2 regions of the Xanthomonas sp. NCPPB 901 genome follow, and region 2 is predicted to be linked to the other one. Evidence: predicted binding sites of a transcription regulator. Region 2 holds the regulator's gene; the other holds the start of a gene.
What was found. Region 2 encodes FliA, which starts transcription of late flagellar genes. Its sites were predicted from a motif close to TAAAGTTTNNCNNNCNNNGGCCGATAA; they were not measured.
Positions count from the first base shown of each region.

Region 1: the regulator FliA is predicted to act here: its motif matches at 2,621-2,647, upstream of AC1PME_RS00570 (methyl-accepting chemotaxis protein).

Region 1 is NZ_CM161511.1:132,093-137,073, reverse strand. Features, by position in the region: gene folE (GTP cyclohydrolase I FolE) at 1-521, opposite strand, end outside; gene AC1PME_RS00575 (MFS transporter) at 690-2,039, opposite strand; gene AC1PME_RS00570 (methyl-accepting chemotaxis protein) at 2,764-4,872, shown strand.
Region 2 is NZ_CM161511.1:2,607,420-2,612,400, reverse strand. Features, by position in the region: gene AC1PME_RS10955 (chemotaxis protein CheA) at 1-392, opposite strand, end outside; gene AC1PME_RS10950 (protein phosphatase CheZ) at 660-1,268, opposite strand; gene cheY (chemotaxis response regulator CheY) at 1,269-1,661, opposite strand; gene AC1PME_RS10940 (RNA polymerase sigma factor FliA) at 1,681-2,430, opposite strand; gene AC1PME_RS10935 (MinD/ParA family ATP-binding protein) at 2,427-3,311, opposite strand; gene flhF (flagellar biosynthesis GTPase FlhF) at 3,298-4,935, opposite strand.

The DNA.
Region 1 (4,981 bases), 2.5 Mb from region 2:
GTGACCATGCTGACGCCGCGCTTGTGGATGCCGCGGGTGGTCATGCACTCGTGCGCGCCTTCCACCACCACGCCCACGCCCAGCGGCTGCAGCACGTCCTGGATGCACTGGGCGATCTGCGCGGTCATCTTCTCCTGCACCTGGAAGCGCCGCGCATAGGCCTCGACCACGCGCGCCAGCTTGCTGATGCCCACCACCTTGCCGCGCGGCAGGTAGCCGACGTGGACCTTGCCGATGATCGGCGCCATGTGGTGTTCGCAGTGGCTTTCGTATTCGATGTCGCGCAGCACGATCAGTTCGTCGTAGCCGGCCACTTCCTCGAAGGTGCGCAGCAGGTACTCGCGCGGGTCGGCGCGGTAGCCGCTGAACCAGTCGCCATAGGCCTCGGCCACCCGCCGCGGGGTGTCCAGCAGGCCCTCGCGGGTGGGGTCTTCGCCGGCCCAGCGCAACAGGGTGCGCACCGCGTCTTCGGCCTGCGCCTGGGTCACCTGGGAGGAGGGGGTGTTGTCTGAATCGGCCATGGGGGAACGCCCGTAAGGGGGCTGCATGGTACCCGAGTCGCCTGGCAGCCGCCGCATGTGCGGCCCCGCCGCGGCGGGGCGACCCGGCCCACGCGGGGTGCGCCGTTCAGCGTCCCCCAGGTCCGCGCCTGGGCGGCGCGCGCACCGCCGGGGCCGCAATCGCGCCGGTCAGCGCCGGCGCGCGTGCATCTCGCCTTCGTGGTCCAGCCAGTTGCTGCCCTTGTTGGTCAGGAAGAACACGTACACCAGCAGCGACACCGCGATCACCGCCGTGGCGTACCAGACGAAGGTGGTGACGTGGCCGGTCTTCAGCGAGGCCTGGTACAGCAGCGGCGCGGTGCCGCCGAAGGCCGAATTGGCCAGCGCGTAGCCCAGGCCCACGCCCAGCGCGCGGATGTGGGTGGGGAACAGTTCGGCCTTCACCACCGCGTTGATCGAGGTGTAGCAGGTGAGGATGACGAAGCCGCCGGTGAGGATCGCGAACGCGCTCAGCCAGTCGCTCTGCCGCGGCAGCTCCAGCACCAGGAACCAGGTGTAGAGCACGCCGCCGACGCCGAAGATCACCAGCAGGGTCTTGCGCCCGATCAGGTCCGACAGCCAGCCGCCCACCGGTTGCATCAGCATCAGCACGATCAGCGCGGCCAGGTTGATGAGGGTGCCGGCCATGACGTCGTCGCCGGCGAAGGCGGTCTGGATCATCTTCGGCCCGGTCACCGAGTAGGTGTAGAACGCCACGGTGCCGCCGGCGGTGATCAGGAAGCACAGCAGCAGCGGGCGCCACTGGTGCACGAACAGCTCGCGCAGCGAACCGGCGGCCTTGGCCCCGCCCTGCTTGGCGGCGGCGATCGATTCGGCGGTCAGCGATTCGTCCATGGTCCGCCGCAGCCAGAACACCACCAGCGCGCCGATACCGCCCAAGCCGAAGGCCACGCGCCAGCCCCATTCGGAGACCTGGCCCTTGTCGAAGAAGTGCAGCATCACCAGCAGCACCGCCTGCGCCAGCACGTGGCCGCCGACCAGGGTGACGTAGTGGAACGAGGACAGGAAGCCGCGCCGCCCCGGCACCGCCGCCTCGGACATGTACGTGGCGCTGGTGCCGTACTCGCCGCCGGTAGCGAAGCCCTGCAGCAGCCGCGCCAGCACCAGCACCACCGCCGCGGCGGCGCCGATGCTGGCGACCGTCGGCGTCACCGCGATCAGGAACGAGCACGCCGCCATCACCGACACCGACACCGTCAGCGCCAGGCGCCGACCGTAGCGGTCGGCGAAGCGGCCGAAGTACCAGGCGCCGATCGGGCGCATCAGGAAGGTCACCGCGAAGATCGCCCACACGTACAGCGTGGCGTTCTTGTCCTCCTTGGAGAAGAACTGCGATTCGAAGTAGGTGGCGAACACCGAGTAGACGTAGACGTCGTACCACTCCACCAGGTTGCCCGCCGAGCCCTTGAGCGTGTTGGACACCGAGCGGCGCAGGCTGCCCGGTGCGGCGGCGGAGGACGGAGCGGTGGATGCACTCATGCGGTGGGCCTCTTGGATGGACGGCGCGGAGTATAGGCAGGCGCTTGCGAGGATGCTGTCGCGACGGCGGCCACGCCAAGCACAGGCGCACCATCGCGCTCGTTGCGCCGGCGGCGCGGCGTAGGGAGGGCCGGACCTGCCCGCACGACCGAAACGGCAGACCCGTCGCTTGCCTGACGCGGGCATGTCGCAGGTGTCGGCGATGCGCCCGACACGCGGTGCGCGCCTGCTTGCGCGCACCGCGCCAGACGCTCCCGACGCGCCGCGCCACTGCGGTCAGCGGATTCCAGGCCACACGCGGGCAGATGCGCGGGCGGACGCGACAAGGTCGCCTGGAAGCGGATCGGGTCGGCGGCACCGGTCATGCAGGGACCATAGCACCGGGCACCGGCAAGGCCATGCTGCACCTGCACGGGCGCCGCGGCAGCGCCGGTGAGGAAGCGGACAGCGACGGGCGGTGCCGCGGGTCAGGCGTGCGCCGCGCGCGGGCCGGTCGCCGCCGCGCAAGCCACCATTGCCGCCGTAGACCGGTTGCGCGTCACGTTCCGCGCCTTCGGCATCGTGCCGTTCGGCGCCATGCCTTCAGTTCGTCCGCGCGTCGCCGTTATCCCTGCGGGTTCCGGAACGGCAGATGCCGGATCGGTCTGGTGGACACCGGCAACCCGCCGACCCATCCGCCGGCACCCACCGTCGATCCTTCTCCTTCCCCCGCCCCCATTCCTCCATGCACGTCCTCTCGCATCTGCGCATCGGCCAGCGCCTGGCGCTCGGCTTTCTCACCCTCATCGTGCTGATGGTTCTGCTCACCGTCGTCGGCATCCAGCGCGTGCACAGCATCGACCGGCGCCTGACCGCGATCAATCAGGTCAACAGCGTCAAGCAGCGCTACGCGATCAACTTCCGCGGCAGCGTGCACGACCGCGCCATCGCCCTGCGCGACGTGGTGTTGCTGGACGACCCGGCCAGCCGGCAGGCGACCGAGCGGACCATCGACACGCTGGCCGCCGACTACGCGCGTGCCGCGCAGCCGCTCGACGCCCTGCTCGCCGCCTCCAGCGATGCGCAGGAGAAGGCCATCCTGCAGCGCATCCAGGGCATCGAAGCGCGCACCATGCCACTGATCGCGCAGGTGCGGCGCCTGCGCGACGCCGGCGACACCGTGCAGGCGCAGGCGCTGCTGCTGCAGCAGGCGCGCCCGGCCTTCGTCGACTGGCTGGCCAGCATCAACGCCTTCATCGACCTGCAGGAAGCCAAGAACCGCCAGGCCGCCAGGGAGGCGATGGCCACCGCGCGCGGCTTCGCCCTGCTGATGATCGGCTGCACCGTGCTGGCGCTGCTGCTGGGCACGCTGATCGCCCTGCTGCTCACCCGCCGCGTGGTCCGCCCGCTGCGGCAGGCGCTGGGCCTGGCCGAGCGCATCGGCGCCGGCGACCTGAGCAGCCCCGACACCGCCACCACCCATGACGAGGCCGGGCAGTTGCTGCGCGCCATGCAGCAGATGCAGCGGCGCCTGCACGAGGTGATTTCCGCACAGCGCGAGATGGCCGCGCGCCACGACGCCGGCGCCATCAGCTACCGCATGGACGCGCAGCGCTTCCCCGGCGAGTACGGGCGCATGGTCGCCGACACCAATGCCCTGGTGGATGCGCACGTGCAGACCCAGCTGCGCATCACCCAGGTGATGGGCCGCTACGCCATCGGCGACCTCAGCCAGGACATCGCCCACTACCCCGGCGAGAAGGCCGCGATCACCGCGGCGATGCGGCAGGTCAAGCAGAACCTGCATGCGATCAACGTGCAGATCCAGACCCTGGCCGAAGCCGCCTGCGCCGGCGACTTCGCCCACCGCGGCCAGCCGCAGCAGTTCGAGCACGCCTTCCGCACCATGGTCGAGAACCTCGACACCATGATGGCCACCGCCGACGCCAACCTGGCCAAGTTCTCCATGCTGCTGCGCTGCATCGCCGACGGCGACCTCACCGTGCGCATGCACGGCAACTTCCACGGCGTGTTCGCCGCTATGCGCGACGACGCCAACAGCACCGTGCACCGCCTCACCGACATCGTCGCGCACATCCAGCGCACCACCAACAGCATCGGCTTCGCCGCCGAGGACATCGCCAGCGGCAACCAGGAGCTGGCCAAGCGCAGCGAGCAGCAGGCGGCCAGCCTGGAGCAGACCGCGGCCTCGATGGAGGAACTGACCGCCACGGTGAAGCAGAACGCCGAGCACGCCCAGCGCGCCAACCAGTTGGCGCTGGGCGCGGCCGGCGTAGCCGGCGAAGGCCGCGACGCGGTCGGCCAGGTGGTGGAGACCATGGACGGTATCCAGGCCGCCTCCAAGCGCATCGCCGACATCATCGCGGTGATCGACGGCATCGCCTTCCAGACCAACATCCTCGCCCTCAACGCCGCGGTGGAAGCCGCGCGCGCCGGCGAGCAGGGCAAGGGCTTCGCGGTGGTGGCCGCGGAGGTCGGCACGCTGGCGCACCGCTCCGCCGGCGCCGCCAAGGAGATCAAGACCCTGATCGACGACTCGGTGCAGCGCGTGGCCCACGGCGCCACCCTGGTGCACCGGGCCGGCGCCACCATGGAGCAGGTGGTGGCCAGCGTGCAGCACGTCACCGACCTCATGGGCCAGATCTCCGCCGCCTCGCGCGAGCAGGCCAACGGCATCGCGCAGGTCAACCAGACCATCGCGCGCATGGACGAGACCACCCAGCAGAACGTGGCGCTGGTGGAGGAGGCCAGCACCGCGGCGCGTTCGCTGGAGGAGCAGTCGGCGCAGCTGACCCAGGCGGTGGAAGTGTTCAAGGTCGGCGCCTACGTCTGATCGCACGGTGCGGGGGGCGCCGCCTCATCCCCGCCGGGTGCGTGCCGCGGCCGGCCGGCGGTGGCCGCGGGCCGGCCGGCCCACCAGCGCGTGAACGGCAGGTGTCGGC
Region 2 (4,981 bases):
GCCGGCGCGGCGGTGCCGTGCGCGTCGAACTGCGCGATCAGTTCCGCCGGCGCGCGCGGCGGCTCCTGGCCGTTGCCGAACGCGTCGAGCATCGACTGCAGGTAGTCCAGCGACTGCTGGGCGGCGTCGAAGTGCTGCGCCTGCAGGGTGGCCTGGCCGGCACGGGCCATGCCCAGGGTTTCCTCCGCGGCGTGGCACAGCTCGACCATGGCGGTGATCGCCAGGAAGCCGGCGCCGCCCTTGAGCGTGTGGAAGCCGCGGAACACGGCGTTGAGCTGGCCGCTGTCCTCGGGCGCCTGCTCCAGCGACACCAACTGCTCGCCGAGCCGGTCCAGGATCTCCTGGGCCTCGATGATGAAGTCGGCAGCGATGTCGTCGGGTACGGCGCTCATGGCTAGAGCCTGCCCGCGCGGTTGCAATCGGCCACGTTGGCGTGTCCGGTTGCCAGGTGGCTGCGCGCGGCGCCGCGACAGGCCGACCGCCTGTTCAAGCCGTGCGCGGCCGCCTGGGGAGCGGACACGGCAACCCGAAGGGCCGCGCTTGGGTGCGTGCGATCCTGCGTCATCATGCGGTCGTCTGTTGACATAAATTCCCTCGTTCTTTCTCGCCGTGCGCGCACCCGAGTGCGGCGTGGCCTAGTCCAATCGCCCGGGCACGCTCTAGAGTCCCAGTCCGGACAGCAGGTCGTCGGCGTCGTGCTGCGACACGCCGTGGCGATCCAGGCCGGGCAGGACCGGGCCGGCCAGGGTGCCGTCGGCCTTGCGTTCTTCCTTCGGCGGCAGACCCAGCGCGCCGAAGCCCTCGTGCACGCGGCGCACGATGCCGGCGACGCGGCGGATGATCTGCCCGGTCAGGTCCTGGAAGCTCTGCGCCAGGGCCATTTCGGTGAGGTTGTGGCGGATCTTGTCGAGGATCTCGCCCTGGTCGCCGCTGAGGCCGCCGGCGGCCAGCTGGTCGGCCAGCGCACGGCATTCCTCGGCCAGGTCCAGGGTGCGGTGGCTGGCCTGTTCGGTCATCTCCACCACGTGGTCCAGGCGCGAGCAGGCATCGTCCAGTTCGCCGGCCTCGCTGGGCACCACCGGCAGTTCGCCGAGCGCCTGCCCCAGATCGCGCGCAAGCCGGCTCAGGCCCTGCATCATCGGCCGTGTGCGCCAGGCGGCGAGGGTGTCGATCTCCCTGCGCCAGCCGGCCTCGTCGCCGTTTTCCAGCGCGTCGAGCGCGCCTTGCAGGCGTTCGATCAGGGCGGTGCGTTCGGCGGTAGCTTCCATTTAGGCGGTCGCTCCCAGGCGTTCGAAGATCTTGCCCAGCTTCTCCTGCAGCGTCTGCGCGGTGAACGGCTTGATGATGTAGCCGTTCACGCCGCACTGGGCGGCCTCGATGATCTGCTCGCGCTTGGCCTCGGCGGTGACCATCAGCACCGGCAGGTGCTTGAGCTTGTCGTCGGCGCGGATGTTGCGCAGCAGGTCGATGCCGGTCATGCCCGGCATGTTCCAGTCGGTGACCACGAACTCGAACGGCGCCGAGCGCAGCGCGACCAGGGCGCTGTTGCCGTCTTCGGCCTCGGCGGTGTTGGTGAAGCCCAGATCGCCGAGCAGATTCTTGACGATGCGTCGCATCGTCGAGAAATCGTCCACGATCAAAATCCGCATGTTCTTGTTCACCACTGACTCCTAAGGGTTCCTATTCTTCGTCTTCCAGACCGGCATCGGCGACCTCGAACGCCTTCAGGCGTCCGCGCAACCGTACCGTGGCCTGGCCATGGATCTGACACACGCGCGACTCGCTGACCCCGAGCACCGCGCCGATTTCCTTGAGGTTCAATTCCTGCTCGTAGTACAGCGACAGCACCAACTGCTCGCGTTCGGGCAACTGCGCGATGGCCTTGCCCAGCTCGCGGCCGAATTCGCTGCGCTCGAGCATCTGCTGCGGATTGGGTCCGCCCTTGGCGATGGTATCCAGTTCGCCATGGTCCTCGATGCGCGACTCCAGGCTCAGCACCTGGCCGCGGGCGGCATCTTCCATCAAACGCAGGTATTCGGGAAGCGGCATGTCCATCGCCGCGGCCACTTCGTTGGCGGCGGCGGCGCGGCCGGTGCTCTGTTCGATCTTGCGGATCGCCGAGGCGGCGTCGCGGGCGCGGCGGTGCACCGAGCGCGGCACCCAGTCGCCGCGGCGGATCTCGTCGATCATGGCGCCGCGGATGCGGATCGAGGCGTAGGTCTCGAACGAGGCGCCCTGTTCGGCGTCGTAGCTGCGCGAGGCCTCGATCAGGCCGATCATGCCGGCCTGGATCAGGTCGTCGATCTCGACGCTGGCCGGCAGCCGCGCCGCCAGGTGGTGGGCGATGCGCCGGACCAGGTCCGAGTGCTGGGCGATGTAGTCGTTGGCGCTGTTGCGCTGGACGGCGCGGTAGTGGGCGGCGGCGTTCATGCGGCCACCCCGCGCTGGATGATGCGTTCGACGAAGAACTCGACGTTGCCGCGCGGGGCGGTCGGCGCCTGCCAGCGCGCGGTGCGCCGGGCGATCTCGGCGATCGCCTGCGCCGACGGGCTGGACGGGTAGGCCTTGACCACCGGCTGCTGGCGCTGCACCGACAGGCGCAGCCAGTCGTCCTGCGGCACGCAGCCCAGGTAGTTCAGCGACACGTCGCCGAGGAACTTCTCGCAGACCCGGCTGAGCTTGTCGTACAGCAGGCGGCCTTCGTTGAGGTCGCGGACCATGTTGGCGACGATCTGCACCCGGTCCACGCCGCGCTCGCGCGAGAGGACCTTGATCAGGGCGTAGGCGTCGGTGATCGAGGCCGGCTCGTCGCAGACCACCACCACCGCGTCCTGCGCGGCCTGGCAGAAGGTCAGCACGCTGTCGGTGATGCCGGCGGCGGTGTCGACGATCATCACGTCCAGCTCGCGCTGCAGCTCGGAGAACACGTTGACCAGGCCCACGTGCTGGGCCGGCGGCAGCTCGGCCATGTAGCGGCGGCCGGAGGCGGCGGGCACCACCATCAGCCCGTTGGGCAGGTCGATCAGCACCTCTTCCAGGGTGCAGCGCCCGGCGACCAGGTCGGCCACGGTGAACTTGGGGGTCAGCCCCAGCAGCACGTCGACGTTGGCCAGGCCGAGGTCGGCGTCCAGCAGCAGGGTGCGCTTGCCCATGTCGGCCAGCGCCATGGACAGGTTGACCGAGATGTTGGTCTTGCCCACGCCGCCCTTGCCGCCGGTCACGGCGATGGTCCGCACCGGACCCAGCGGTTCGTTGCGCGTCGCCGACAGGGGAAAGGCATTGGTCAGATTGACGTAGTCACGCGACGGCATGGGTCTGCTCCGGAGTACAGGGCTTATCGGCAGCGCGCCGCAAATCTTCAAGGCGCAATACCAGGCTGGCGGCGTTGGCGCGGTGCAGGTCGTCCGGCACACGCTGTCCATCGGTCACCCAGGTGATGGGGAGGCGGTGGTCCACGACCACCGACAAGGCACTGCCGAACCGCCCGGTCTCGTCCAGCTTGGTCAGGATGACCCCCTGCGGGTCGGCGCCAGCGAACCGGCGCACCACCTCGTCCAGGTCGGAGAAATGGGCGTTGGCGGGGAGGACCAGCAAGGACCGGACCACCCGCGAGGCGCGCAGCCAGTGCAGCTGCGCGGCCAGGGCGCGGTCGCGCTGGCCCATGCCGGCGGTGTCGATCAGGACCAGCTTGTAGTCGGCCAGGCGCTCCAGCAGCAGCTGCAGCGCGGCGTCGCTGTCGGCCTCGTGCACGGCGATGCCGAGCTGGCGGCCGTAGCTGTGCAACTGTTCGCGGCCGCCGACGCGGATGGTGTCGGTGGTGACCAGGGCCACGTCGCGGGCGGCATGGCGCTCCAGGAAGCGCGAGGCCAGCTTGGCGATGGTAGTGGTCTTGCCGGCGCCGGTCGGGCCGATCAGGGCGATCACGCCGCCTTCCTCGAGCGGGTCCAGCGCGGCGATCGGCAGGCGCTTGGACAGCAGGCCCAGCATCAGTCCGCGGCCGCGGTGCAGCTCCAGGTCGGCGGGGATCTGCATGACCACGTCGCGGATGATGCCGCTGTCGAAGCCGTAGTCGTCCATCAGCTCCAGCGCCTGGGCGCGGACCGGCGAGCCGCGCAGGCGCTCGTCGGTGAGGCGGTTCATCTCGCGCTCGATCATCTGCCGCATCAGCGCCAGTTCGTCGCGCAGCTGCGTCAATTGTTCGTCGTTCTGCGGGGCGGGGAAGGTCGGCACCGCCGCCAGTGCCGCGGCCGCCGGGATTCCGGCAGCGGCCGGCGCCGGCGCGATCGGCGCGGCCGGGGCGCTTACCGGGGTCAGCGCCACCGCGGCGACGTCGTCGCGCCAGGCCGGCGCGGCCTCGGCGGCCGGCGCCGGGGTGGCGGCGAACGGGCTGGGCAGGGGTACGCTGATCGGGGCGTTGCGGAACACGTCCTCGGGAATGCTGAACTCGGCACGGGCCGGCGCTGGCGCCACCGCCGCAGCTGCAGCCGCAGCCGCAGCCGCAGCCGCAGCCTTGGCCGGCGCGGGCTGGCGCGCGGCGGCGGCCGGGGCGGCCGCGCCCGGCATGGCCGAGGCGGCCAGCGCCGCCGGCTGGGTCAGCGGCCGTGCGGCGGCGGCGGGCGCGGCATTGCCGCGGCGTTCGCTGATCGCGGCCATCATCGCCATCGCCGGGCTGGCCGCGGCGCTGTCGCCGCGTGCGGCACGCGGGGCGGCCGCGGCCGGGGCCTGCGCCGCCGCGGCGGCGCGCGGCGCCTCGTCCGGGCGCACCGCATCCAGCGCCCGCTGCACCAGGGCTTCGTCGTAGTTGCTGGCGGCGACGATCTCGATGCCCTCGTCGGTGCGCCGGTTGGACAGGATCACCGCATCCGGCCCGTGCTCGTCGCGCACCATCCGGAAGGCGGTGCGCATGTCGGGGGCGACAAAGCGTTTGATCTTCATGGGTGGAAGCCGGGAATGGAGAACGGGGAATGGGGAATGGACGCGC